4 regions of the Sporosarcina sp. FSL K6-5500 genome follow, and region 2 is predicted to be linked to each of the others. Evidence: riboswitches for the same ligand, from Rfam matches in the RefSeq annotation. Region 2 holds a riboswitch; each other region holds the start of a gene.
The links. Region 2 has a riboswitch for S-adenosylmethionine ahead of metK (methionine adenosyltransferase). Riboswitches for the same ligand answer to the same signal wherever they lie in the genome.
Positions count from the first base shown of each region.

Region 1: another riboswitch for S-adenosylmethionine. It lies ahead of MKX62_RS07945 (methionine ABC transporter ATP-binding protein); the one in region 2 lies ahead of metK (methionine adenosyltransferase).
Region 3: another riboswitch for S-adenosylmethionine. It lies ahead of cysC (adenylyl-sulfate kinase); the one in region 2 lies ahead of metK (methionine adenosyltransferase).
Region 4: another riboswitch for S-adenosylmethionine. It lies ahead of MKX62_RS08130 (cyclase family protein); the one in region 2 lies ahead of metK (methionine adenosyltransferase).

Region 1 covers NZ_JBBOTP010000001.1:1,717,713-1,725,092, reverse strand. Annotated here, with positions in the region: gene MKX62_RS07960 (DUF4358 domain-containing protein) at 1-379, opposite strand, end outside; gene MKX62_RS07955 (NAD(P)-dependent oxidoreductase) at 680-1,297, opposite strand; gene MKX62_RS07950 (sulfite exporter TauE/SafE family protein) at 1,329-2,036, opposite strand; SAM riboswitch class I at 2,202-2,313, shown strand; gene MKX62_RS07945 (methionine ABC transporter ATP-binding protein) at 2,492-3,517, shown strand; gene MKX62_RS07940 (methionine ABC transporter permease) at 3,507-4,169, shown strand; gene MKX62_RS07935 (MetQ/NlpA family ABC transporter substrate-binding protein) at 4,280-5,140, shown strand; gene MKX62_RS07930 (M20 family metallopeptidase) at 5,161-6,360, shown strand; gene MKX62_RS07925 (acetyl-CoA hydrolase/transferase family protein) at 6,888-7,380, opposite strand, start outside.
Region 2 covers NZ_JBBOTP010000001.1:2,753,805-2,761,184, reverse strand. Annotated here, with positions in the region: gene MKX62_RS13270 (gamma carbonic anhydrase) at 1-424, shown strand, start outside; gene metK (methionine adenosyltransferase) at 727-1,923, opposite strand; SAM riboswitch class I at 2,113-2,230, opposite strand; gene pckA (phosphoenolpyruvate carboxykinase (ATP)) at 2,413-3,999, shown strand; gene MKX62_RS13255 (alpha/beta hydrolase family protein) at 4,175-4,966, opposite strand; gene MKX62_RS13250 (NUDIX domain-containing protein) at 4,956-5,417, opposite strand; gene MKX62_RS13245 (transposase) at 5,464-5,772, opposite strand; gene MKX62_RS13240 (putative motility protein) at 5,861-6,043, opposite strand; gene MKX62_RS13235 (Dps family protein) at 6,107-6,556, opposite strand; gene yidD (membrane protein insertion efficiency factor YidD) at 6,658-6,888, shown strand; gene MKX62_RS13225 (metal ABC transporter solute-binding protein, Zn/Mn family) at 7,049-7,380, shown strand, end outside.
Region 3 covers NZ_JBBOTP010000001.1:3,898,687-3,906,066, forward strand. Annotated here, with positions in the region: gene MKX62_RS18520 (DMT family transporter) at 1-372, shown strand, start outside; SAM riboswitch class I at 539-639, shown strand; gene cysC (adenylyl-sulfate kinase) at 863-1,462, shown strand; gene MKX62_RS18530 (phosphoadenylyl-sulfate reductase) at 1,723-2,451, shown strand; gene sat (sulfate adenylyltransferase) at 2,452-3,600, shown strand; gene cobA (uroporphyrinogen-III C-methyltransferase) at 3,645-4,427, shown strand; gene MKX62_RS18545 (sirohydrochlorin chelatase) at 4,527-5,282, shown strand; gene MKX62_RS18550 (YezD family protein) at 5,318-5,464, shown strand; gene MKX62_RS18555 (assimilatory sulfite reductase (NADPH) flavoprotein subunit) at 5,609-7,380, shown strand, end outside.
Region 4 covers NZ_JBBOTP010000001.1:1,756,525-1,763,904, reverse strand. Annotated here, with positions in the region: gene MKX62_RS08155 (VOC family protein) at 37-405, shown strand; gene MKX62_RS08150 (hypothetical protein) at 504-734, opposite strand; gene MKX62_RS08145 (hypothetical protein) at 857-1,807, opposite strand; gene MKX62_RS08140 (immunoglobulin-like domain-containing protein) at 1,998-2,477, shown strand; gene MKX62_RS08135 (5-methyltetrahydropteroyltriglutamate--homocysteine S-methyltransferase) at 2,525-3,637, opposite strand; gene MKX62_RS08130 (cyclase family protein) at 3,794-4,531, opposite strand; SAM riboswitch class I at 4,759-4,873, opposite strand; gene MKX62_RS08125 (acyl-CoA thioesterase) at 5,072-5,548, opposite strand; gene MKX62_RS08120 (hypothetical protein) at 5,652-6,044, shown strand; gene MKX62_RS08115 (urease accessory protein UreD) at 6,092-6,823, opposite strand; gene ureG (urease accessory protein UreG) at 6,891-7,380, opposite strand, start outside.

The DNA.
Region 1 (7,380 bases), 1.0 Mb from region 2:
ATTCTGCGTCCTTCTCATTCTTCGCTTTCAAGACAATTATTTCATCCGAGTTGATATTAAACATAGAGTTGAACATCAAACCTTCTGCTAGTAACTCTTTATCAAGTTCTGTTCGCTCCATAAATATTTGTGTCATTGAATCGTCTGTTTTAGCATTTACTAAATTCGTCTCCACATAATTTTGAAGAATTTCCTCATCAGTTTGTCCATCGTCGAATCCTGCATCTTTTATATCTTGTACAACTTGCCCCTTAATACTTTCCATTATGTCTTTGACGGAAACTTCGTCCTTTATACTGTCATTTAATCCTGATCCCGAACAACCCACCATCGTAAAGATAACCATTGCACATATAAGCATTCCAAACTTTTTTTTCATAAAAAATTCCTCCCCAACCTTTCAACTAGCAGTTACTTTGGCTGCTAACTGATTTGACGGATGATCTTTATTTTCGTTTCAGGCATTTTTTGGAATTCCTTTATAAAGTGAAAATTCAATCGGGATGGGGGTTCTGCCCGTTACTATGGGGTTAACAACGCAGTGTTTCACATGAAACATTGTTACTATGGTGGCCAGCAAAGTAACTTTTTATTTTCCAAATAAAAAGCATCACTCCATAAAAGAGTGATGCTTTTCCGTACAAAAATAGCACTGTCAACGACAGTACTACTCTGTTTACTAATATGAAATTCCTACACGAAACCCGATATTATCGCCTTGCAGTAGTTCGCCGTAAGCAAAAGCAGCTGTGTCACCAACGGATATTTGTTTACCTTCCTCTGGCAACAAATCGCGCTCAGTTCTGTAGTCACCCACCGCAACACCATCCGGCAAATAAGTAGGACAGACAATTGTCCATTCAAGCCTCGATTGACGCAGCCTGTCATACACTTTATGGTGCTCCTCCGCTGCAAAAGTTAGTCGACGATTTGTATCTCCAGCTTCATAACGCAGTTTTTCGGGATCAATCTTACTTTGCAAGATGCCTGCTGTCCCAATTGTGACTAGCCGATTAATTCCTGTATCCTCCATCGCTCTTATCATATGAGGAACTGCCTCAGTCAACGTTGTTGTTTGGTCTGTACCTAGCGAACTGAATACAACGTCCATTCCAGCAACGGCAGTCGAAACTGCTGCAACATCACGGACATCACCTTGGATAATCGTCAACCTATCATGTGGCGCCAATTTCTCAGGTGAACGGACAAGTACCGTCACTTCATGCCCTTCTGCTAATGCTAAATTTAGGACTTCCCCACCTACGCGCCCTGTTGCCCCAAACAATGCGATTTTCATAAGAAACATCTCCATTCTATAAATTACTTTCTCATTTTATTAATAAATAAACGCCCGTAAATAGTAAAATACCATATGTGAAGATCCGAAAGGTCTTTTGACTGATATGACGGAATAGTAGTTGTCCTAGATACAATCCAGCAAATACTAGCGGCAGTGCCATTCCGATTGAGGTCCAGATACCTTTATTTGTACCAACAAAAAGCACTTGAATGAGTAGACTAACGGAATAGATGAATAAATAAAACGCGAGTGTCGTTGCACGTAATGTTTCTTTTTGCATAGCCGTTCCTGCAAAGTAGAGCAAAAGCGGCGGACCTGGCATGCCAATTCCTGTCGTCAATGTACCGGATAATCCGCCAACAACAAGGTCCCCACGTTTAGTTCTCTTAATTCGAAGGTTCAGGACAAGCAGCAGTGTTAGCAAAAGAAGAACAATGCCTATGCCCGTTTTCAATTTGTTGATATCCGCCGAAATGAACAAAATGATACCAATTGGCAGTCCAGATAAGCTCCCGATTATCAACTTTTTTAATAGGTCTGTATCCACATCTTTACGTATTTTAGCAATAAGTGCGCTCGAAATAACAAGCGACAAAACTAGGTTAATCTGAATGGCCTCCATCGGATTGAAAATCATGAGTAGAAAAGGTGTCGCCATGATCGAAAAACCAAATCCTGTACTTGTCTGTAAAATGGACGCAAAAAGTATAATGCTAATAAATATAAAAATTGTCATTCTCACACCGCTTTCTCTATCACTTTAAGTGTATCAGAATTCTGAAATTGTTTACGACTATTAGTAATCTGAATTATTTTACTTTAGTAAATTCATTGACTTTACCTAATTTGCACACTAGAGTTAGATTCAATTCTTGCAACAATCGAATAGCACTACATCACTTTCTTATCCAGAGAGATCGAGGGACAGGCCCTATGACATCTCGGCAACAGGTTCATGACCAATGAACACTGTGCCAACTCCTACAGACGCGTATGCGTTTGGAAGATGAGAACGAGATGGCTTCTTTTATTAGAATCCTTCTTTTTCTTATCTATTTTAAGAAAAAGAGGGATTTTTTTCGTTCTTACAACTATCTAGCTTCAGCGGCCAGATGCTCGGGGTCACAAGTCATTTTGCTAGTTGCATCCGTTGTCCGCACAGAATTAACGAAGTACTTAGGGGGTCAATACATGATTGAATTTAAAAATGCATCCAAGACGTTCGCCCTTGGGAAGCGTGAGGTACATGCGGTAAAAGATGTTTCTCTTTTCGTTGAAAAAGGTGAAATTTTCGGCATCATCGGTTTTAGCGGCGCTGGAAAAAGCACATTGCTACGGTTAGTAAATATGCTTGAACGCCCGACTTCAGGCTCTGTTTTCATTCGAGACATCGACGTCAGTACATTATCCTCAAAAGATTTACGGACGCAACGTCGCAACATCGGCATGATTTTTCAGAACTTCAACTTGCTGAACTCACGGACAGTTGCAGGAAACATCGCGTATCCTTTGAAACTTGGCGGAATGCAAAAAAAAGCAATTGCGGAACGCGTCGAGGAATTATTGGACTTCGTTGGCCTGGCCGATAAAGCTAAAGATTATCCGGACCAACTATCAGGAGGGCAAAAGCAACGCGTAGGTATAGCCAGAGCACTCGCCACTTCACCAGACATCCTAATCTGTGATGAAGCCACATCTGCACTAGATCCTGATACGACCGCCGATATACTGCGGTTGTTGAAAAAGGTGAATAAGGATTTGGGTATTACAATCCTCCTTATCACACATGAAATGCATGTTATTCAAACAATTTGCGACAAAGTAGCGGTCATGGAAAATGGAGAAGTAATCGAAACAGGTGATGTTTTTGAAACATTTACTGATCCTCAACATTCGACAACACAACGATTCATCCAATCCGTGCAGCAGGATCTACCTTCAGAAAAATTGATTAATGAGTGGCAATCAAAAGGTGGTACCAAGTTATATCGAGTTATTTTCAAAGGAGATATTGCAAGTGATCCTGTTCTTTCAAAAGTTACACGTAAACATGATGTTGATTTCAACATCGTTTACGGTTCAGTTCGAGAATTACAGGAACGATTTTTTGGCAATCTACTTGTTTCATTTGAAGGAGAAACGGATGCTGTAAGCCATGTATTAAAAGAACTTGAATTAATTGTAGACATAGAGGAGGTCCTACAAGATGAACGTTGATTGGCTTACATTTTGGCCCCGGATTGTAGAAGCAACCGGCGAAACACTGATCATGGTAATCGCCACTCTCGTTTTTGGTTCCATTTTTGGAATTGCAATTGGCCTGCTATTATTTGTCACTAGGCAAAATAACATTTTGGAAAACAAACTTGTTTCTCAAATATTAAATATAGTCATTAACATCGTTCGGCCTGTTCCGTTCATCATCTTCTTAGTAGCCATTTCACAACTGACAAGATTAGTTGTCGGGACAACAATCGGAACCGCAGCAGCCATTTTTCCGATGACAATTGTTGCAACATTCGTCATTGCCCGAGTTGTTGAAAATAACTTGGTCAGCATTGATCCTGGCGTTATTGAAGCAGCACAGGCAATGGGTGCAAGCCCTCTTCGGATTATCTTCACGGTTTTGATACCAGAAGCATTGGGTCCACTTATTTTAGGACTTACCTTCGTTTCCGTCAGTCTTATCGATTTCTCGGCAGTTGCCGGAACAGTTGGCGGCGGAGGTCTTGGACATGTCGCGATGACATACGGTTATCAACGGTTCGACGGTAGTGTCATGCTCGTTACGGTCGTCATTTTAATCATCATGGTGCAATTGGCACAATGGCTTGGCAATACACTTTCTAAAAAAATCATGCGGCGGTAATCTGGGGAAAGTGCAAGATGCCTGGAGCTAGACACTGTACCAGGTCAAAGAATCTTATACTTAATAATCTTTTAAAAATACAATCATTCAACTAAAAGGAGACGAATTAAATGAGGAAATTATGGTTAGTAAGTTTAGCAGTATTAACTGCTATTGTACTCGCTGCTTGCGGCGGTAAAGAAAGCGGAAATAGTGATACAGTCAAAGTGAAAATTGGTGTCAACGGTGCAGATGGTGTCCAATGGCCATTGCTGAAAGAAAAAGCGGCAAAAGAAGGCATTGAAATCGAACTTGTCGAATTCGCAGATTATACATTGCCAAATAATGCACTTGCACAAGGCGATATCGACTTAAATGCATTCCAACATTTCTCGTTCCTATCCCAATATGTAAAAGAAAGTAAAAATGAACTTGTTCCAATTGGCTCGACGATGTTTGCACCACTTGGCGTTTACTCTGAAAAAATTAAGGATATTTCTGAAATCAAAGAAGGCGACAAAATTGCGATTCCAGATGACCCTTCAAACCAAGCACGTGCGCTACGCCTACTAGAAAGTGCTGATTTAATTTCACTTTCAGATGACTTTGGATTGTTTGGTGATCCGACAAAAATCACTGAAAATCCATTGAACCTAGAAATCATTCCTATGGTTGCTCAACAAACACCTCGGATATTGCCAGATGTGACTGCCGCGATTATTAACAACGGAATTGCTGGACAAGCAGGATTTTCACCAGGAGAGGATCCACTCTTTAGAGAATCAAGTGACGATGAGAGTATTTACCCATATGTGAATTTAATCGTAGCAAGCGGGAAAGAAAAAAACAATAAAACATTCAAACGGATCGTTGAGTTATATCAAGAAGAAGATATTGAAAAAGCTATCGAAGAAGATACAAAAGGCGGATCATATCTTATTAAGTTAACACCGGAAGAGATTGATACCGTCTTTGAAGACCTTAAAAAATAATTGAACTGGGGGCATTCATAATGAGCATTGTAAATGAAAAGACGAACATATTATTCCATTCAATTGAACAGAACCATGACTTATATATTCAAACGAGTCAGGAAATTCATGCAAACCCGGAAATCGGAAACGAAGAAGTGTATGCAAGTGCCAAACATGTTGCGCTGTTGGAAGATGCAGGGTTTGAAGTAAAAACAGCGGTTGCTGGTCATGAAACATCGTTTTATGCTGTGAAAGACAGTGGAAAAGAAGGTCCGACAATCGCTTACCTTGCTGAATATGATGCACTTCCTGGGTTAGGACATGCATGCGGACATAATATTATTGGAACAACAAGTGTTGCAGCGGGGATTGCACTTGCCGAAGCGCTTCCTGAAACGGGCGGCCGCGTTGTCGTTTTAGGCACACCAGCTGAAGAAGGCGGTCCGAATGGCAGCGCAAAAGGCAGCTTCGTTAGACACGGTTATTTAAAGGACGTAGATGTTGCGCTCATGATCCATCCATCTGGAAAGACAGCTACAACAGGTGAATCACTCGCTGTGGACCCACTCGATTTTCATTTTTACGGAAAACCAGCTCACGCATCAGGTTCTCCTGAACAAGGTATCAATGCGCTGGACGCTGTCATCCAACTGTTCAACGGCATTAACGCCCTGCGTCAGCAGCTGCCTTCTGAGGTCCGCATCCACGGTATTATTACACACGGCGGCGATGCACCCAATATTATTCCCGAATACGCATCTGCACGTTTTTATATCCGTGCGGAATCTTGGCAGAAAACAGTCGAGACTTCTGACAGAGTCCGGAATATTGCTGAAGGCGCCGCCCTTGCAACGGGTGCAACCGTTAAAATTGAACGTTTCCAAAACGAAGTGAAAGACCTCGTTCTGAACTCCGTATTGGATGAAACGTTACACGTGGAACTTGAAACACTTGGTGAAGTCGTCCATACCGAAAAACGGAAAGGCAAAGGTTCGACGGATGCGGGCAACATTAGCTATGTAGTTCCGACTGCACATCCATACATTAAAATCGGGCCAGATGACTTGATTGCCCATACGGTTGAATTCAGGGAAGCTGCAAAATCGGAGCTTGGCAACCAAGCATTGATTACAGGAGCGAAAGCACTTGCGTCTACGGGGTATAGGCTGCTAACGGATGCCGAACTTCTTCATCGCGTGAAAGAGGAATTTGAAAGAGCACTTGCAGCAAAAGTATAACAGCAGTGTGATGAATTGATCCGTTCGCGGAGGTTATATGGTTCGGTCTCTCATGCTATTATGATTGGTCAGCTAGTTTATTTGCTCGGGTCGCATGATATATGATTGGGTGGCAAGCTTATATGATCGGGGCGCACGCTATATGATCGGATGGCAAGCCTATATGCTCGGTCTCTCACTCTATATGATTGGGTAGCTAGCTTATTTGCTCGGTTCGTACGATATTTGATTGGTTGGCAAGCTTATATGCTCGGGTCGCATGCTATTTGATCGGGTAGCAAGCTTATATGCTCGGTTCCTACGCTATATGATCGGGTAGCAAGCCTTTATGCTCGGGTCGCATGCTATTTGATCGGATAGCTAGCCTTTATGCTCGGTTCGCATGCTATTTGATCGGATAGCTAGACTTTATGCTCGGGTCGCACGCTATTTGATCGGGTGGCAAGCTTCATGCTATCAAATAACCCCTCACCATAAAAACAGAAAAAGGGTTACCTCAATCAGGTAACCCTTTTTCTATTTGTTTATTATACCAACTCTTCAACATGCTCTCGCATTGTTCCGTTCTTCGCCAAATTCGCATGCCATGAGAATGCTTTTTCCAAGACATGTGGCGTATGACCGCCTCTTTCAAGCGCCTCTTCGTAATAAGCGCGAAGTTGCTCGCGGTACATCGGGTGTGCGCAACGTTCGATTATGAGCTCCACACGTTCCCTTGGGGCAAGTCCGCGTAAATCTGCATAGCCTTGCTCTGTAACAATAATGTCGACATCATGCTCTGTGTGGTCCACATGTGAAACGAACGGGACGATACTTGAAATGTTACCGCCTTTTGCCGTTGACTTCGTAACGAAAATAGCAAGGCGTGCATTGCGGGCAAAATCACCTGATCCGCCGATACCGTTCATCATCTTCGTCCCTGAAACATGCGTCGAATTGACGTTGCCGTAGATATCGAGTTCAAGTGCTGTATTTATGGATATTAAGCCGAGACGACGGATAATTTCCGGATGGTTCGAA
Region 2 (7,380 bases):
TGGTCCTGAATCGACAATTTGGTTTAATACCGTAATCCGGGGTGACGTATCTCCAACAATTATTGGACGTAAAGTAAATATTCAAGACTTATGCTGCCTTCATCAAAGCCCAAAGTTTCCGCTTATTCTTGAAGATGAGGTGACAATTGGGCACCAAGTAACGTTACATAGTTGTACGGTAAAAAAAGGAGCGCTTATCGGTATGGGTTCCATTGTTTTGGACGGTGCTGAAATTGGCGAAGGGGCATTCATTGGCGCAGGCAGTCTCGTGCCGCCTGGTAAGAAGATTCCCCCGAATACGCTAGCACTCGGGTCGCCAGCAAAAGTCGTGCGTGAGCTGAATGACGACGATCGTGCGGACATGGAACGGATTGTTCAGGAGTATGCCGAAAAAGGGCAGTATTACAAGAATTTACAACAGTAATAAAAGAGCTGCCTTTGAAGGCAGCTCTTATTTTTTTATAAATAAAAAGATTACTAAACCAATTAACACAAATAACGCAACAACCCCAACCAGTAGTAACAAACCTATTAAACTCATAGCCCGACGCTCTCTCCTCTCCGATCAGGTTTCACTTTATAACAATTGTATCATTTGTTTATAGCTCCTGTGATGAGAGTGTACGACAGATTCGCTACACTCTATGACGCCCGCTAAATCAAACATCCTAAACAGAAAAAACACCAAAAAACAGGGAAATCCTGCCTTTCAGTGTTTACACTACATTATTTCCCTGCTAACTCTTTCAATGCATCAGCTTTATCCGTTTGTTCCCACGGTAGATCAATGTCTGTACGGCCGAAGTGACCGTATGCAGCTGTTTGTTTATAAATTGGGCGGCGCAGATCAAGCATTTTGATGATGCCTGCTGGACGAAGGTCAAACAGTCCACGCGTAAGCTCAACAAGTTTACTTTCCTCGACTGTGCCTGTTCCAAATGTATCGATAGAAATCGATACAGGTTGTGCAACACCGATTGCATAAGCAAGTTGCACTTCACATCGATCTGCAAGTCCTGCAGCGACAATGTTCTTCGCAACATAACGTGCCGCATATGAAGCCGAGCGGTCCACTTTCGTCGCATCTTTCCCAGAAAACGCACCGCCGCCATGACGCGCATAACCACCGTACGTGTCAACGATGATTTTACGGCCAGTAAGACCTGCATCTCCTTGAGGTCCCCCTATTACGAAGCGGCCAGTTGGGTTGATGAAGTACTTCGTGTCTTCATCGATTAAATCAGTTGGTACAACCGGGTTTATGACGAATTCTTTAATATCACGCTGAATTTGCTCAAGTGTTATTTCAGGGTGATGTTGCGCTGAAATAACAATTGTATCGATGCGTACTGGTTTATTGTTTTCATCATATTCAACAGTCACTTGTGTTTTTCCATCTGGACGCAGATACGTAAGGGTTTCATCTTTGCGTACTTGTGCAAGTCGGAATGATAATTTATGAGCTAGGCTAATTGGTAACGGCATCAGTTCCGGTGTTTCATTACAAGCGTAACCGAACATCAAACCTTGGTCACCAGCTCCAATTGCTTCAAGTTCATCATCTGTCATCGAACCTTCACGCGCTTCAAGTGCCTGGTCAACGCCTGCAGCGATGTCGGCTGATTGTTCATCGATCGCAGTCAAAACTGCAGATGTTTCCCAATCAAATCCGTATTTCGCGCGTACATAACCAATTTCTTTAACAGTTTCACGCACAACTTTCGGGATATCGACATATGTTGTCGTAGTAATTTCTCCTGCAACGAGGACAAGTCCTGTTGTAATTGTCGTTTCACATGCAACACGTGCATTTGGATCTTCTGCCAATATAGCATCTAGAATAGCATCCGAAATTTGGTCACACATTTTGTCCGGGTGTCCTTCAGTTACCGATTCTGAAGTAAATAGTCGGCGATTTGTCATGTTATTTCCTCCTTATATCCTACGAGATTGATACGGTACTCATATGTCCCATGTAGAGTCTTTTCTAAATGAAAAGACTACAAGCCATTGCGAGCTCTATACACGAGGATTAAGGGCGATATCATATAAAAAGCCCTTCGCTCACGTAATAATACATGAGGAAAGGCATGATTTCATAAGCACCTTTCACTCTTATCATACAAGGACTGTGCCTTGCTACAGGTTTGGCACCTTCGCGCAGACAAAACGTCTGTGCAGGTTGCCGGGTTTCATAGGGCCTGACCCCTCCACCAGCTCGGGATAAGAGTATCCGTTCAACTATATATGCTACGAAAAATCTTGTTGCATGTCAAATCTTTTTACCCATTTTGCGTATAAATCCTTGAGGTTTGAATTAGTATAGATTATTATTCTTAATGTGTTATACTAATTCAATAATGTGATGACACCCAATTGATTGGGACTATATGCAAAGGACGGTACATACTTATGATATCTGCGAAAATTAGTGATGACCTCAACAAACTTCTTTCTGGGAAAAATGTAAAAGTTCAACTTTCAGTTCCACAACTTGTTGAAAAAGCGATTTCACGTGGTGAAGCTCAATTGACATCAGACGGAGCGGTTACAGCTCAGACAGGCAAATATACAGGTCGTTCACCTAAGGACAAATACATTGTTGAGGAAGCGTCCTCCAAAGACAAAATCGATTGGGGCAACGTCAATCGTCCAATCTCTTCTGAAATTTTCGATTCATTATATAATAAAGTAATCACTCATTTGAGAACAAAAGACGAACTGTTCGTCTTCAAAGGTTTTGCAGGCGCAGATCCAGCTTCACGACTATCCATTCAAGTTGTGAATGAATTTGCTTGGCATAACCTGTTTGTTCACAACTTGTTCATCCGCCCAACTGAAGAAGAACTAGTACAACATGAATCACAATTCACAATCGTTTCGGCTCCTTCATTTAAAGCTGATCCTGTGGTCGATGGTACGAATTCAGAGACATTCATTATCGTATCAATGGAAAAACGTATTGTTCTTATCGGTGGAACTGAATACGCTGGCGAAATGAAAAAATCAATCTTCTCAATCATGAACTACTTACTACCAGAAAATGGAATTATGCCAATGCACTGTTCAGCAAACGTTGGTGAAGACGGCGATGTTGCCCTATTCTTCGGTCTTTCTGGAACAGGTAAAACAACACTTTCGGCAGATGCAAACCGTAAATTAATCGGCGATGACGAGCATGGCTGGTCTGACACTGGTGTCTTCAATATCGAAGGCGGTTGCTATGCAAAATGTATTAATTTATCACAAGAAAAAGAACCTGAAATTTTTGGTGCAATTCGTTTTGGTTCCGTACTAGAAAACGTTGTCGTCGATCCGGAAACACGCATTCCTGACTACGATGATGGTTCATTAACTGAAAACACGCGTGCAGCTTATCCTATCCAAGCAATTGATAACATCGTTGACCCTTCTGTTGCTGGTCATCCGAAAACGATTGTATTCTTAACGGCAGATGCGTTTGGCGTACTACCTCCAATCTCGAAGTTAACAAAAGAACAAGCAATGTATCACTTCCTAAGCGGGTTCACTTCGAAGCTTGCCGGAACTGAGCGTGGTATCACATCACCTGAAGCAACGTTCTCAACGTGCTTCGGTTCACCTTTCCTTCCACTTCCAGCGACAGTATACGCTGAAATGCTTGGGAAGAAAATTGATGAACATGATGCACAAGTATTCCTTGTTAACACAGGCTGGACTGGCGGTGTCTACGGCGTTGGTAAGCGTATGGATCTTAAATACACACGCACTATGGTACAGGCAGCTCTTGCTGGAGAATTGAACAACATTGAAACAGAAACTAACGGCGTATTCGGCCTCGAAATGCCTACATTCATTGATGGTGTTCCAACAGAAGTGTTGAACCCGCGCAATGCATGGGCAGACGGCGAAGCATACGATGTAAAAGCAAATGAATTGGCAAACATGTTCCATGAAAACTTTAAAAAATTCGGTATGGTTTCTGAAGAGATTACGCTTAAAGGCGGACCGATTGCATAATTTTCAAATTAAACAGTGTAGCACATTGAATGTGCTACACTGTTTTTTTGTACCTTGGATTTGTAATTGTAAAAATGGAGTTTTAACTGCAACTTATTTCGTCTAATTGCAACTTTGGCGTTTTAATTGCAAACCCGTACTTCTAATTGCAACTTCATTTTATTCAAAAAACCACTCATTTTTCTTGTCTTCTCATCCAACTACATAAATCGCGTACAAGTTGTGCATTCATGACAGGCGGTATGAAGTGTGTATATTCAGGGAAATACCATGTCTCATATACTTTTTTATGTTCACGCAGTGCGTTTTCAAGCAAAACTGCTTGTTGAAATGACACGTTCTCGTCGATCATGCCATGAATGATGAGTACGGGAGCATCAATTTCATCCACGCGGAACAGCGCCGTACGGTTTCTGTATTCATCCGGCATGTTATTCGGTGTCCCGCCGATAACTCTTTTCATCATCCGCCGCATATCTTTCCGTTCTTTATATGTAAATACGATATCGGATACGCCAGACCATGTAACTACCGACGTAATATCTTCACGTAAAATTGCTGTCCAAAGAGCCATTATACCGCCCCGTGAAAATGCAAACAAGTGAATTTTTTCCACGTTTGTCTTCGGATTTTGCTTCAGCACATCAACGGCATTCACCGCATCCTGACGATCGGCCCCAGCAAACTCATCCCGTCCCTCGCCTCCACGGTTCCCCCGATAATAAGGAGCGAAGACAACAAATCCTTGCGAAGCAAACTGTGCAATTCGGGCAGGACGAACCATACCGATATGCTGCATGCCCCCTCGCAAATAGATGATGCCTTCGTAGTTCCCTTCTGTAATTGGTTCTGCCATGAGTCCCTTCACTTTTAACCCATCTGAAAAATATGTAATTTCTTCAAGCGAAACATGTGGATTTGGAGACGGATAGGGCCTTCTATGAATAATCGTACCATCATGACTCATGCTCTTCCACCCACTTTCTTAATGTTTCCATGCCTGTGTTTTTCATAAGGAAACTCAATTCTTCACATTGGCCAAGCTCTTCATTAGTCATCCACATAGCTCCTTCTGTTTCGTAAAGGGCTGGATGCTCATCGATTTCCGCAACTTTCCCTGTGAATACAGCTTTGCAAAATGTACTATTACTTCGAACGACATACTCTGCAAATTGCACAAGATCCGTAATTTTCACACCTGTTTCTTCAATCGTTTCGCGTATAACTGCCTCCTCAATCGTTTCTCCATGCTCTGCTTTACCACCTGGAAACTCAACGCCTCGAACTAAATGCCGAGTCAGTAACCATTTACCATTATGCTTGAGGATAACAAGGACATGCCGAGCTGGCATTCCAAATTGGTTTTCTCCGAAAGTCAGCTCAACACGACCACCATTAACATCATTGAAAATAAGCATTGCACTCACGTCCTTTCAACCAGTGTAGCGAAGGACAGCAATCCTTTCAACGAAAATACGGAAGCTTTTCGATAAATATCTTCGACTTATCATCTGTAAATTCATGAATGAGCGCATAGATCTTCATCGTACGTTGATCGACGTTGAAATTGTTCCGACCATAATGATAGGGCAAAAACGGTAAATGTGACCTAAGGAAGTTTCGGAATTCGAGTTCATCTATCTGACTAAATAACCGATGAAAAACAGGAACATACTGACTTTCTACATTAACCTCATATTCCCACGGTGAATCATCTGGGTAATGGTATACTTGCTGATTTACGACAGAAACGTACATTTTGTATTTCTCCATGCTACACCATCCTTTTTTCTTTTTAGCATGGCTTAGTATGAAAAAAGCATGCATCCCCTTTTACTGGAGATACATGCTTTACCGCAATTTACGCTTGTACGTCAACCGAAGCTCCCTTATGAGGATGGGCTGCAACAGACTGATTAGATAAACTTTTCAACATATCTGTTGCCGCTGCAGTATTCATTGCAAGTGCATTATTTAACACACTCAACTGAACAGTCGATTGCAAACTTCTCAATTGACTTGCCATGATGGAGCTCATATCCATTTGCCATCACTCCTTCCACAAGCTTATTATCGGCATTTTTCTAGTATTTTTAATGAAAAATGATTACTTGTTATCTTCACCCAGGAATGCATTCAGCATCCATTGATGTTTTTCGATACTTTGATATGTCGCGTTCAACAAATCTTCCGTCATATCGTCGCCATCTTTCGCAGCCAGCTGCATGCCTTTTTTCAACGATTTCATAATTTCACCGAAATCATTTACGACAGTTTTCACCATGCTGTCTTCTTTTTCATCCCCCGTTGCTTCTTTCACAACAGATTGTTCAAGATGTTCTTTCAGCGTCGCTACAGGATCTCCGCCAAGTGTCAAAATACGTTCTGCGATTTCATCCATATGTAACGTCGCTTCATTATAAAGTTCTTCAAACTTTACATGTAACGTGAAGAAATGATGACCTTTAACATACCAGTGATAGTTATGGAGCTTCGCATACATAACCGACCATGTAGAAACTTGGACATTCAATTCATTAATAAGTTCTTTCGACATATAAATCTCTCCCCTTATTGTTAAATATAATTCATCTCTCTGTTAATTTACCACCGAAGCATCTACAATAAACATCGAGGCATTAATAAGGAGTTTTTTAAATGAAAAAGATTTTAATTGGCTTTATTAAACTATATCAAAAAGTAATTTCACCCCTTACACCACCTTCATGCCGTTTCTATCCCACTTGTTCTCACTATGGGATTGAGGCAGTCGAAAAGCATGGAGCACTAAAAGGTTCATGGCTTGCGGTACGTCGAATTTCAAAATGCCATCCGTTCCACGAGGGTGGATTTGATCCTGTACCAGACAATGATATGCATAAAAAGTGATCTTTTTAGATAGAACGGTTTGACATAATTGTCGAGCCGTTTTTTTCGATTAAAAGAAATTCGCTTATTTAGTTGCCAAATTAGAAACACTCTTGTATGATAAAAAAGTCAGTTACACAAATCGGAATGATTACTATTAATAATACGGAGGATATATCTAATGAATAAGAAACTTTTTTTCATCATGTCATTACTAACAATTATGCTACTTAGTGCTTGTGGCGCTAAATCCACAGAAAACTCGGAAACTGGGACAGAGAAATTGTCTATTTATACAACAGTATACCCGCTTCAATACTTTACAGAACGAATCGGCGGCGACTACGTCGATGTGAAATCCATCTATCCTGCTGGCGCGGATGAACATACTTTTGATCCTACACAAAAAGATATGATGGGACTCGCGGACTCGGATTTGTTTTTCTATATAGGACTTGGCCTTGAAGGTTTTGTGGAAAATGCAGAAAAAACCATGAAAAACGAACATGTAAA
Region 3 (7,380 bases), 1.1 Mb from region 2:
TATCAAATGCTTTTTGGTGGATTAATTCTCTTTCTGGGAAGCTTACTACTGGAAGAGACTTTCTTTAAAATGACTACTCAATCTATCCTGATTTTGTTATGGCTTACCATTGCAGCCTCAATTATTCAGTTTTCTATTTGGTTTTATCTTCTCCAAAGAGGTAATCAAGAACGAACTAGTGCATTCCTTTTTTTAGCGCCATTCTTCGGTGTACTCACAGGATGGTTTTTACTCCATGAAAGACTAACCTGGTCTATCCTTTTTGGTGGATTACTAATATTTGCAGGAATCTTTCTTGTTAATTGGAAAAATAATTATGAAAAGGAAATAGAGAAAACCGATGAGAACAACGAAAGGTTAAGTGAGAGTTAACTAACATGTTTCCTAGCGCACTGAAAAGTAGTTTAAAGTGCCTATTATATGTGCAAGAAGATCGCCTTTAATTCCAACTAAACTGATATGATTGAAAATAAATTCTGATAAGTCATTGACTTTGAATTTTCGATAATGTAGTATTGGTCTCAACTTAATAGTTTATATCTTATCTAGAGAGGTTGAGGGACTGGCCCGATGAAACCTCGGCAACAGACTGTTTAGTACTGTGCCAATTCCAGTAAACGAAAGTTTAGCAGATAAGAGGAGTAATATGTGTTCGATTCTATTAACCTCTTCTTGCTCTATTTAGAAGTGGTTTTTTTATTTCTTTACTGTAAAGGTTGTAAGTCATTTATCATTTTAACAATTTCATACATGCTAATTAGACAACTAAAGGCAACTTTCTAATCGATTATTTGAATCGGAAAAAGGTGTCTTTTTTGTATATAAAAATTAAACTGAAACAAATGATTTAGGGGGGCAAACAATGACAGAGTCTACAAATATCGTTTGGCATGAATCAGAGGTAACAAAAAAAAATCGTCAAGAACTAAAGGGCCATAAGAGTGCTATTCTTTGGTTCACTGGGCTATCAGGGTCAGGGAAATCAACAGTTTCAGTAGCGCTAGAAACAGAGTTACACGCGAAAGGCATTCATACTTATCGACTGGATGGAGATAATGTCCGGCACGGTTTAAATAAGAATCTAGGGTTTAGTCCAAATGATCGGACGGAAAATATTCGCAGAATCGGTGAAGTTTCAAAACTAATGGTCGACGCTGGCTTATTCACATTGACAGCATTCATATCGCCTTATCAGGAAGATCGAGATCAGGTGCGAGAAATTGTCAAATCCGATGAGTTTATCGAAATATACGTTAAGGCAAGTTTAGAAACTTGTGAAGAACGGGATCCGAAGGGGCTTTATAAGAAAGCAAGATTGGGTGAAATTAAAGGCTTTACAGGAATTGATGCTCCTTATGAAGAACCTGTTAACCCGGAAATAATCATTGATACCAATCAATTAAATATTGTAGAGTCTGTCAAAGTCATCGTTTCTTATTTAAAAGAAAATAACTATATCTAAAAAAATTACAAAATGCGTAACATATTGGGGTTTTAGGAATAGAATGTATTTAAACCTACTTGACACATAGGATTAATAAAGTTAGTATAAACGCTAATCACATGCCGACTGGAAATCCAGAAGCTAATGGACAATCGTGAACATACGAACAATTCGCTGACTAAAAAATTAGAGGCGACTTTAATCAATAGTAGATTAAAGTCGCCTTTTTTAAAAAAAGATAATGTAATAGAGTTATTGAGTTTAGAGGGGGGATTAGTATGGCGAAGTTGACGTACAAATCTTGGGCTGAGACTAGTGAAGTTTTTCCAATCGATGACGAGTCAAAAGGTGCGTTAAACGTCTTGCGATGGGCTTACGGAGAATACGACGATGAACTTGTATATGCGTGTAGTTTTGGGGTTGAAGGTATCGTAATGATAGATTTAATCTCGCAAATAAAACCAACTGCTAAAGTGGTCTTTCTCGAAACCGGATTTCATTTTCAAGAAACGCATACCTTAATCGATGAAGTAAAGAAACGTTATCCAAAGCTTGTAATTGAAATGAAGACTCCCGGCTTAACGGTTGAGGAACAAGCTGACAAGTATGGCGATCGACTATGGGAAAGACAGCCGGATCGTTGTTGTCATATGAGGAAAGTAATTCCACTCCGTGAAGCAATGAGCGGTACGACCGCTTGGTTATCAGGACTTAGGCGTGAACAATCACCATCAAGAAGTCAGACAAACTTTGTGAACAAAGATGAAACCTTTCAATCGGTTAAAATTTGCCCGCTGATTCATTGGACGTGGATTGATATTTGGGATTATGTAAAAAAACATAATTTGCCATATAATCCACTCCATGACCAAGGCTATCCCAGTATCGGTTGTTCACACTGCACATTCAAAGGGGATACAACGACGGGGTCGAGGTCAGGGCGCTGGGCAAATCAGGCGAAGACAGAGTGTGGCTTGCATAATGCTAACGAAAATGGGGGAATTTAAATGAGTTTGAGTCAACCGCATGGTGGTACATTAATTAATCGCTGGAATCCTGGTTTTCAATACGAAGGAATAACTGAAACAGTTGAATTAGACGAAATTGCTAGTAGTGACTTGGATTTGATTGGTACGGGTGCTTATAGCCCTTTAAGTGGATTTCTTACAGAAGTAGACTACAATTCTGTTGTTACAACAATGAGATTATCTACTGGAGTACCTTGGACAATTCCGATTACATTGCCAACGACAGAGGTGAACGCACAAGGTATCGCTGTTGGGAAATTTGTGAAATTGGTGAGAGATGGAGTTGTCTATGGTGTTCTCGAAGTATCGGATATTTTCACACCAGATAAGGAAAAAGAAGCTAAACTAGTCTATCAAACGACAGACCGTGAGCACCCAGGCGTCAAGAAGTTGTTTGAGCGCCCTAATGTCTACCTGGGTGGAACCATCACACTGATTCAGCGAAGGCCGCTGAATGAGTTTTCGGAGTACCTATATGACCCGATTGAAACAAGAGGGAAATTCCAAGAGCTAGGCTGGGAAACAGTCGTCGGTTTCCAAACGAGAAACCCAGTTCATAGGGCACATGAATATATTCAAAAGACTGCATTGGAAATTGTAGATGGATTATTTTTGAATCCCCTTGTAGGTGAAACGAAATCAGATGATATTCCAGCAGATGTGCGCCTGGAAAGCTATGAAGTCTTACTAGAAAAATATTATGCGAAAGAGCACGTGTTTTTAGGTGTGTTTACAGCAGCAATGCGCTATGCCGGACCAAGAGAAGCTGTTTTTCATGCGATGGTTCGAAAGAATTTTGGTTGCACACACTTTATCGTCGGTCGTGATCATGCGGGTGTTGGTAATTATTACGGTACGTATGATGCTCAGAAAATCTTTAGCAACTTTACGCTTGGAGAACTTGGGATCACGTTATTATTTTTCGAGCATAGCTTTTACTGCAATAAATGCGGTAACATGGCAACACCAAAAACTTGTCCGCATGATGCCAGTCACCATGTGATCTTGTCGGGAACAAAAGTGAGAGAAATGCTTCGTAAGGGAGAACAACTGCCATCGACATTTAGCCGACCGGAAGTGATCGAAGTATTAATTGCAGGAATGCAAAAAGAAGAGATTCATTCATAACGATGATTTTATTGTAGAACTGAGCGGTGAGAGGAGAGATGAGAATGGGAAAAGTATTTATAGTTGGAGCTGGACCTGGAGATGTTGATTTAATCACCGTTAAAGGGATGAAATGTATTCAACAAGCGGATGTCATCTTGTATGATCGTTTAATTAATAAAGAGCTGCTCTCCTATGCAAAACCGGGAGCGGACTTGATTTATTGCGGAAAACTCCCAAATTACCATGCAATGATTCAGGAGACGATTAACCACTTTTTAGTGAAATATGCGAAGCAGGGAAAAATCGTCACACGCTTAAAAGGTGGAGATCCATTCGTTTTTGGCAGAGGTGCTGAAGAGGCAGAAGTTCTTGCAGACAACGGAATCCCTTTTGAGGTGGTTCCAGGAATTACTGCTGGAATTGCGGCTCCTGCTTATGCGGGAATCCCAGTCACGCATCGTGATTTAAGTTCTAGTTTTGCGATTGTAACTGGCCATATGCGTGCTGGAAAAAGCGATTCCATTCATTGGGAAAGTCTTGCAGTTGGTATTGATACATTAGCGATTTATATGGGTGTCGGAAACTTACCTTATATTTGTGAGCAACTGACTAAGCATGGCCGACCTGAAAACACGCCAGTAGCACTTGTTCATTGGGGGACGACAGAAGCACAGTATACGATTACAGGTACACTGTCGACCATTGTAGAGATTGCGAGAGAATCTGAAATTAAAAACCCAAGTATGATCATTGTCGGCGAAGTTGTGAAATTGCGAGAGAAGATTCAATGGTTTGAACAAACAGAGTTGAACCAAAATAGTATTAAAGAAGTATCTGCATACTAGCAGTTTAACTTCATTCAGCAGGGGTGAAAATCCCCGCTTAATAATAAAGAAAGGTTACCTTATTACGCCGAGGCGTACTTGATACGAGGAGGGATTAGCATGCAGGCAGTTTTATATGTGGGCCACGGTAGCCGAATTAAAGCAGGTGTCGAAGAAGCCATTCAGTTTATTAAGAGCAGTCAAGCAATGATCGATGTTCCGATTCAAGAGATTTGTTTTTTAGAACTAGCGGCACCAAGCGTGGATGAAGGGATTACGAAATGCGTGGAACGCGGAGCAACTAAAATTGCCATTGTACCTATACTTTTATTATCCGCAGCGCATGCAAATGAAGATATTCCATTTGAAATCGAAGTGGGAAAAATCATGTATCCCGATATCGAATTTACATACGGAAAAGCATTTGGCATTCATCCGAAGATTGTTGATAGTTTATATGACCGAGTTGTTGAACAACAAGTAGTGATTGCAGAAGATGCTCAAGTGTTAATCGTAGGCAGGGGGAGTAGTGATCCCGCAGTTAAGCATGATTTAAATGAAATTGCACAGCTTCTTGCTGACAAGTACGCCTTTAATAAAGTAACTGTTTGTTTTCTTTACGGAGCAGATCCTCATTTCGATGAAGCATTACTGCAACTACAGGAAGCACCTCAAAAGCAAGTTTTCATTATTCCGTACTTACTATTTACAGGTATTTTAATGAATGGCATTGAGAAAAAGATTGTGACACAGTCTACTAATAACCAGCAGCTTATTCTTTGTGAAAATCTTGGTTATCACAAATATGTCCAGGATGTACTTGTAGAACGGGTGAATGAGTTACTTGAAAAAGAGCAAATCAGTCAGCTTATTTAAATGAAGATATTTTGTCTGAGAGGATGAAAGGGACTATGGAGAAACGGGAACAAAATCTTGAACTTACTATTGAAAATGTTAAAAAGATGCTGAGCACGATGAATTATGGCTCTATCACATTGGTTATTCAAGACAATGTTGTGGTTCAAATAGAGAGAAACGAGAAAATTAGATTAAAATAATGCTCTTTTTATAGCTGTGTATGTTGAAATAAAGAATTCTTTTGAATTCGCTATGACGCTTGAGGAGACCTCAGCTTAGTTTATATAAGTATTCGCGTGTTCAGCATATATATGTAAAATACTAATTTTGCGGGGTGGGAAATTTTGGCGCTTCAAGTGATAAACAGTCCTTTTAATCAGGAGCAGGTAGAACTCCTAAATCAACTTTTACCGATACTGACAGAGACACAACAAATCTGGTTGGGCGGCTATCTGAGTGCGAGTCAATTAGCTACGCAATCAAACGCTTCAGGCAGCGTGGCTGTTCTGGAAGCTCCGTCAAAAAAAATAGAAGTCATCTCAAAAGAAGTGACAATTCTCTATGGATCTCAGACTGGTAACGGGCAGGCTTTAGCTGAAAAACTGACGAAGAATTTAAAAGCAGAAGAGTTTCAAGTAACGCTTGCTTCTATGAATGAATTCAAACCGAATTCGCTTAAGAAAATTGAGAACTTACTACTTATTGTAAGTACACATGGTGAAGGTGATCCACCAGATAATGCATTGCCGTTCTATGAATTTCTTCATGGTAAAAGAGCGCCACAATTGGATAATCTGCACTATTCGATCCTGTCTTTGGGAGATAGTTCTTATGAGTTTTTCTGTCAGACAGGTAAACAATTTGATGAACGATTACTGAAGTTAGGTGCAAAACAGCTTAGTCCACGTGTGGATTGCGACTTGGATTATGATGAATCTGCTGCGGAATGGTTTACGAATGTTTTAGCCACATTAAATGAGCAACAAGGAAGCAGTTCTACAACGGTCCAACAACCAGTCAACAAGGGTGTTACGGAACAGTTGGAGTATTCTAGAACAAATCCATTTAAAGCTGAAATCCTAGAGAATTTGAATTTAAATGGCCGTGGGTCAAACAAAGAAACACGTCATCTTGAGTTATCACTTGAAGGATCGAACCTTGAGTTTGAACCAGGAGACAGTTTAGGCATTTTTCCAGAAAATGATACAGAATTAGTAGATACCTTGATTGCAGAGATGGGCTGGAATGCTAGCGAAGCAGTGAAGGTCAATAACCAGGGGGAGCTTAAGCCCTTGCGCGAGGCGTTGATTTCTAATTTTGAAATCACTGTATTGACGAAACCATTACTACAAAAAGCAGTGCAATTTACCGCTAACAATGAATTAAAGGAACTCTTGGAATCAGCAAAGGACCAAGAATGCAGGGATTATCTCTATGGTCGTGATCTATTGGATCTAGTACGGGATTTTGCGCCATGGGAAGTCACTCTAAGTAATTTTGTCGCAATATTACGTAAAATACCCGCGCGCTTATATTCAATTGCCAGTAGTTCAAAAGCAAATCCAGATGAAGTTCATCTCACGATTGGAACTGTTCGTTATGAGGCACATGGTCGCGATCGGGTTGGTGTCTGTTCAGATGAATGTGCTGTACGTGCGCAACCAGGAGATCATTTACCGGTATATGTTCAGCGTAACTCGAACTTTAAATTACCAGAAGATCCTAACACGCCTTTGATTATGATTGGACCTGGTACTGGAATAGCTCCGTTCAGATCATTCTTGGAAGAACGCGAGGAGATTGGCGCCGAAGGGAAAACATGGTTGTTCTTTGGTGATCAACACTTCGTTACAGACTTTCTGTATCAGGTTGAATGGCAACAATGGCTCAAAGAGGGTGTATTGACGAGAATGGATGTTGCATTTTCCCGTGATACGAAAGATAAAGTCTATGTCCAACACCGAATGATTGAGAACAGCCAAGCTATTTTTAAGTGGCTAGAAGAGGGTGCTGTACTCTACGTCTGCGGTGATGAAAAGCATATGGCTGCTGACGTCCATACTACTTTGGAAAAAATCATTGAAAAAGAAGGTGCCATGAGTACCAAGGAAGCATC
Region 4 (7,380 bases), 1.0 Mb from region 2:
ATACTGAAGGTATTACGTTCAGAGGAGTGTTGAGCAATGAGCAAGTTTCTAACAGGAATTGATCATATCCAAATTGCAGCGCCGCCCGAGTCTGAAGATAAAGCACGGAAGTTTTACGGGGAATTGCTCGGTATGGAGGAGATTCCAAAACCAGAAAACTTGAAGGGGCGCGGGGGTTGCTGGTTCCTTTGTGGCTCACAAGAAGTGCATATCGGTATTCAGCAGGATTTCATGCCTGCGAAAAAAGCGCATCCCGGTTTTACAGTGAATGCACTGGAGCAATTGAAATTACGGTTGGAAGAAGCTAATTATCCGTTTAGTGAAGAACTTCCAATCGAAGGGCGATCACGCTTTTTTACACATGATCCTTTTGGCAACCGAATTGAGTTTTTGGAATTTGAATGAAGCAATACGGAAGTTGCTCAAAATTCGTTTCATAGCGCAGCAGGATGCATAAGCTGCGTCCTGCTGTTTCAAGAATGAGGTGGTTTTCACTTATAGTTTTAGTGCTTGCCATGACTGTTTGTTGGATTGTCCTTACAGTTTCTTCGATTGCCATGACAGTTTGACGCGTTGTCCTCACAGTTTGCGGTTGCCATGGCAGTTCCATGAGTTGTCCTCACAGTTTCATCGGTTGCCATGACATTTTGACGCATTGCCCTCACAGTTTCATCGGTTACCATGACAGTTTGACGCGTTGTCCTCACAGTTTGTGCTTGCCATGACAGTTCCATGGATTGTCCTCACAGTTTGACACGTTGCCCTCACAGTTAGCGGTTGCCATGACTGTTCCACGGGTTGCCCTCACAGTTTCTTCGATTGCCATGACAATCGTCCTAATTACCTTTACAATCCATTACGCTTCAATAATTTCTCGCTCCTGTACATCTAGCCTCTCTAGTTCATGCATCAATTCATCACGCTTTCTCGCAAGTCGGTCTTGAACCTTGCGCACATCTTGAAGCACATCGTTCAACTTACTTTTCGCGTCTGTAATGCGGGAATGAATCATCCAGTCCGAAAAAATATTATCGAAAAACAGATCTGTAAATGTAAAGATGTCACTTTTGTTCACCGTGAATGATTCAGTCGCGGCATTTTGGACATCCATCAGTTCCGTCTCGAAATGGCGGAGGGCACGTTGCGCGCGATGGACAAGATCATCGGAGCTATTAATTTCGGAGTATTTAAGAGCCGATACTAGCAAGCCACCGCCAAGGAACGTATCCCATACCGACAATCCTTCTGCCGCCCCAAGCTTCTCCAGCGCCGCATCGAGTGCCCGATTTGCCTTGTTACCTGCATCGCAGGCTTCGTCAATTTCACGCAGCATTGAACGCAGTCTTACTCTATCATCTGCTATTTTTTGTAACGTCCCATTCGCAATTGTGTCATTGAATCGAATCCACGTCTCTTTCTCCTTCAGAAAATCCGCCCACTCTTCCTCGATATAGTCGAAGTCTGGATTTTTAATCTCTTCATGTAATCGGACCGCTTCCGCTTCCAAGTCCGTCACTACTTTTTCTGCTTCATTATAATGGAGCTCCGCATCCGCTGCTTCTGAAATCTCCTTCTCCATTTTTTCATCCCACTTGCCTGTCCACTCACTTATCTTATTCATAAAAGAAAACTTGCCAAGCTTCACTACATCCTGTTGTTCTTTTGTCAGTTTTTCATGCAAGTTATCACGTTGTATAATTGCGTCTTTAAGTTTTACCTCCGTGCCTTCAAGACGCCTTTTCACTCGGTTGCGCTCAGTACGTATCATCGTCAATTCCATTTGTCGTTCTTGTATTTCCTGTCTCATTGACTCCACCCCTTTCTCTGTTATACGAAAATAAGTGGATGAAGTTTCATTTACACATTATATTTTACCCACATGTGGATAACACTCAATGAATTTTCATGGGAATTAACTTATCCACAGCTATTTATTGCTATCAATCAAGGTTTATCCACCCTTAAAGGTATATGCTAGAAGTGGAGGTGTTTCCATCATGAATAAACTGCTGTCAATTGCAATCGTTCTTATACTCCCCCTCTCCGCCTGCGGGAAAGAACCCGCAGTTTCTACACTGCCCGATCCCGTGCCTGACCAGGAAATGTTTTCATCAGAAGAAGGTTTATCACTTGTATTGGACGAAGATTCATTCGTCGGTTCGCCATCCATCATTAAGACGCTTGTTCGAAATAATAGCTCATCCGATTACCAGTTGGGCGAATTTTATCATATAGAAGTAAATACAGATGGCCAGTGGTATATTATTACATATTCAGATGCCGTATTCTTAAAGAACCCATCCTTTAAAGACTTTGGAAATGTGTTGTCAGCCGGCAGCGAAGCACGGCAGACCTTTTCGGTCGACGCGCTCGGCGTGACACTGATTCCAGGTGAATACCGTCTTGTGAAAACATTTATTTCAACAGGCGCGCCAATGCACGAATTATCCGTTGCTGTGCCATTTTCAGTGGAATAAGAAATAAACCGGAACAAAGCATATGAGCCTTGTTCCGGTTTATCAGTTTAACCCCAAACTTCCTTTGCCACGTCCACAATGAATTTCAACTTTTCCCATTGTTGCTCTTCTGTTAGCTTATTGCCGTGATGCGTTGAAGCGAATCCGCATTGCGGACTTAAGCATAGTTGTTCAAGTGGCACGTATTGTGCGGCTTCTTGAATACGCGCAATGACCGCATCCTTGTCTTCCATTTCTCCATTTTTCGAAGTAACAACACCAAGGACAACCTTCGCTCCGCCGTTTGGCACATGATCCAACGGTTTAAAGTCTCCTGAACGCTCGTCATCATATTCAAGGAAGAAGCCATCCACTTTTTCTTTTGCAAGAAGTGTGGGTGCAATCAGTGCGTAGCTTCCCTCAAACGCCCACGTCGATTGGTAATTTCCACGACATAGGTGTGTTGTTACGAAAAGATCTTCAGGTTTGTCTTCCAAAACGCCATTAATGACGCGTAGTGCCAAGTCGATTAGTTGTTCTCTTGAATAGGCTCCGTCGTTAAATGGGATATTCGGTGCAGAAAGCCCCGCAATATAAACATCATCCAACTGCAAGTAGCGTACACCAGCTTCGTAAAATGCTTTCAAAGCATCTTTGTATGCTTGAATAACATCGTTGGTAAATTCTTCAATGTCAGGGTAAATCGTTTCATCACGAATTCCGATATTAAAGAGCTGATTCGGACTTGGAATCGTTTGTTTTGCAACGGCACGGCCGCCTACGATTTCATTAAACTCAACAAAGTCTTGAATGAATGGATGATTAGGGTCAAACGAAATCTTGCCTGTGTTTCGAACGTTATATCGTTCTGTTTCAATACCATCAAATACGTAGCCAGTCTCTGGCACATATCCTTCAATTCCGTTCAAATGCTCCAAGAAGTCTAAATGCCACCACGTACGTCTAAATTCACCGTCTGTTACAGGTTCCAAACCAACTTCAATTTGCTTATCAACAACCCGTTTAATTTCCTGTGTTTCTACTTCTCGTAATTGTTGTGCAGTAACTACGCCTTCTTTGAAGTCTTTGCGCGCTTTATGCAAATTATCTGGTCGTAGTAAACTTCCAACGTGATCCGCTCTGAATGGTGCTTGCGTTAGTGTTGTCGATTGATTTGTCATGGTATATTCCTTCTTTCTGTTTTAGGAGTAAATTACGGTTTTATTAGGTCAGGAGTGCAAATGAGCAGATCCTCTTTCTTTTCTTATGGCAGGATCGCGAATGAGCAGATCCTCTTGTTTTCTTACGGTAGGAACGCAAATGAGCGGGCCCTTTTCTTACGGCAGGATCGCGAATGAGCGTACTGGGAATCCCGATGCTTTTTCCGGCTTCGGAACGATGTTAAAAATGACCGCGCCTTTTGAGGGCACTTTATCTAAGTTCGTTAATAGCTCGATTTGGTAGGTATCTTGTTCAAGAACATAATATTCGCCTAGCAGAGCTTGGTTCTTTTGAAAATCAATGGCTGAATCCGTATCGAATGTTTCATGACCGACAGCCTTTACTTTTCTTTCATCAAATAAAAACTTCAAAGCAGCAAGGCCCCAACCCGGTATACGGTTATTCCCATCGGCATCTTTATTGCAAAATGCCTCATTATCCGGCCAGCGTTTGCTCCAATCTGTGCGTAATGCCACAAATGTACCTGCCTCAATTTGCCCGTGCTGAGCTTCAAACTTTAGAATGTCTTCAACAGTTAATGTAAAATCATGGTTTGCATCAGATTCTTTCGATTTATCGATGACCACCAGCGGTAATACCAATTCTTTCAAACCCAATTCATCCAAGTATCTTGTATCACGAACGAAGTGAATGGGTGCATCAATATGTGTGCCGTACTGTCCCGCAAATTTAAAGCTCTGTGCGAAAAATCCATCATCGTGATCAAATAATGTTGTAAACTCTGCTGCATCAAATGCTGAAAAACGGGGTGAGTCAGGCCCGAAAGTATGTGTTAAATCAACCCATTCTTTCTTTTTTAATAAAGCAATTGCATTGATTAATTCATTTGACACAATAATTCTCCCTTCATTTTTTGAAGGTAACTTTAGTCTCCAGAAGTAACAAAAGCGAAGGGCGCCCGCTTAGATGCGTCAGGCATAAGATGAAGATGCGTAGCGGCGTTCTTTGCCGCAGAGCAGCTTTAACTTATGACCCAAGCATCTGGCGCCCGGAGCCTAGACGAAACAAAAAACCTCTTCTAAATTTCAAGAAGAGGTTTTGGCGAATTCGCTATTTGCTCTTCTCATCTCCAAGCAGTAAGCATTACACTTACGCTTCTGGAATTAGCACAGTACTTTTACAAGTCTGTTGCTGAGGTATCATCGGGCCAGTCCCTACACCTCTCTGGATAAGAAAGTTACGTATTTAGTTGTTAATGAGTACAATACAGTCTTCCGAATAGATTGTCAATACACAAAACATGAATTATTTAGATTATACTAGTTTTTACAATGAAACATTTTATGTGAAAAGTAGAAATGGCATTGAAATGATACGCGACACAACGGAAAAAAACCCACAACTTGCCGTGGGCTTTTTCCATAACAAATTATTTAATGTTTCATCTCACTCCGCAATTTCCGATGTTCACGGCGTGCGGGGCCTGTTTCAAATAGACTCTTTTCAGCCTCTGTTTCCGGATAAATGCCCGGCACAGGAGTAGGCTTGTTATTTTCATCCATGGCAACCATCGTTAGGAAGGATTCGGTTGTTAGTTTTGTTTCGCCTGTAAGCAGGTTCATTGAATGGACCGATACAAATACTTCCATCGATGTACGGCCAGTTGACGTAACAATTGCCTCAAGTTCAAGTACATCTCCAACACGCGCCGACGATACAAAATCGACTGAATCGATTGAAGCAGTTACAACCGCTGTTTTTGAATGTTTCATTGCCGTGATATCAGCGATTTCATCTATATACGCGAGAACTTTTCCGCCGAAAATTGTCTGCAGATGATTGGTATCTGGCGGCAATACTAGCTTCGTCTGGATTGTTCGTGATTGGCCCATTGGTCTTTTTTCTTGCATACGACAAACTCCTTTGTAGTAGAACATATTCAATTTGTGATAAAAGGAAACTTTTCCATCAATCATTCCGTATATATAGTATACACATACTGGGGGAAGATTAATGCTGAAATTTATTGATAAATACTATGAAAAAATCACCTGGTCGATTATATTACTTGGACTTATTTTATTGTTTGTAGCAAATGACTATCTATCACTCGTTTTATTTTTATATCTACTTATAAGAGCTTTAAAATCTAGGGATACCATCCGTAAGACACTTCGGACAACGCCTCTGAGTACTATGGTTATTTATGTGCTCGGTATGATTATACTCATTATAGCACTGGTTTTCATCATGCTTTATTCAGGGGATTTCATAAAGAAGTATAACATTCCAGTTTTCTTGCAATACATTTACATCGCTGTTGTCCTAGTCGGTTCGATGTTTCTCTATACCTGGTTGATGGATTTTTTAATAAAAAAATGGGATAAAAAAAGGGTATCGAAGTGATGTAAAACTTCAAACCCAAAGAGGACACCCCTCATTGGAGTGTCCTCTTAAACTATTTCAGCCAACAACGCGTATACACGCTTCATCTCTTCCTGCATCGTCCACTGATCAACGGCAAGCCATCTGCAATGGATTGCATTTCCTTCAAGCCTTGTCATACCAGCTTTTAAACCTTCTTCGACCCGCAATGTTTCTTGTATTGCGCGGACGTCTACATCTGCGGCTTTCGGCGATACGAGCCAGATTGAACCGATATACATTGCAGTTTCCAGTACACCGATATCACCAAGTGCCGTTTCTTTTGGTGAGAAATGCAGAGAGTCAAAAGCAATTAATTCATCCTCGACAAAAATTTTGAAATTCGTATTAAATGATTGATAATCAAATATCTCGCCACGCTTTTCACGTCCTGGGGCAACGATTTCACCCCATAATATGGTTGCATCGCGTGCGATTCGAAGTGTCGTGTCACCTCGAAATTTTGCATCTACAAACGGAATAATTACTTCTGGCATCCATTCAAGGCGTGCCCCTTCTCCGAGTTCGATGTTAATGGTCTGTACACAAGTGTCTCCGGTATACGATGGATAGATCTTTAAAGCGGACTGCTGAACCAACCTTACGCTACTATCTGGAGCAAGCTTCACTGTAATGTCATTTCGATCCCCGGCGACCATGCCTCCAGAGGACTCCATTATGTAGACAGTCGCTGTCGGGTTTTTCCCTTCGTACAGTTCACGACTCGCCTTCAATGGAGGCTGTTGGAAAACATGAGGCATCCGTGTGTAGCCTCTTCTTGGCTCAAATTCCAAGTCAAGTTTTCCGTGGTGGATGGCGCGAGACGGCTTAAGCATTTGAACCAGCGGATCCCGCACCTTCTAATAGCATATTGTGCTTGATCCAAGCGACAACTTGGTCAACATTTTTCTGTGTTCTTACATCTGTAAAAATGTATGGACGTCCGTTACGCATTTTTTTTGCGTCGCTATCCATTAGTTCAAGATCAACGCCAACGTATGGAGCAAGATCCGTTTTATTGATCAATAAAAGATCAGAACGCGTCAAAGCAGGTCCGCCTTTTCTCGGAATATCCTGACCTTCTGCAACGTCGATAACATAAATATAGCCGTCGACAAGCTCTGGGCTAAATGTAGCGGACAAGTTGTCTCCGCCGCTTTCCACGAAAATAATATCGAGGTCTTCAAAACGACTTTTCAGTTCATCAATTGCTGCGAAGTTCATAGAAGCATCTTCGCGGATAGCCGTATGTGGGCAACCTCCCGTTTCAACACCTAAAATGCGATCCGCTTCAAGTACACCGCTATTTATTAAAAAT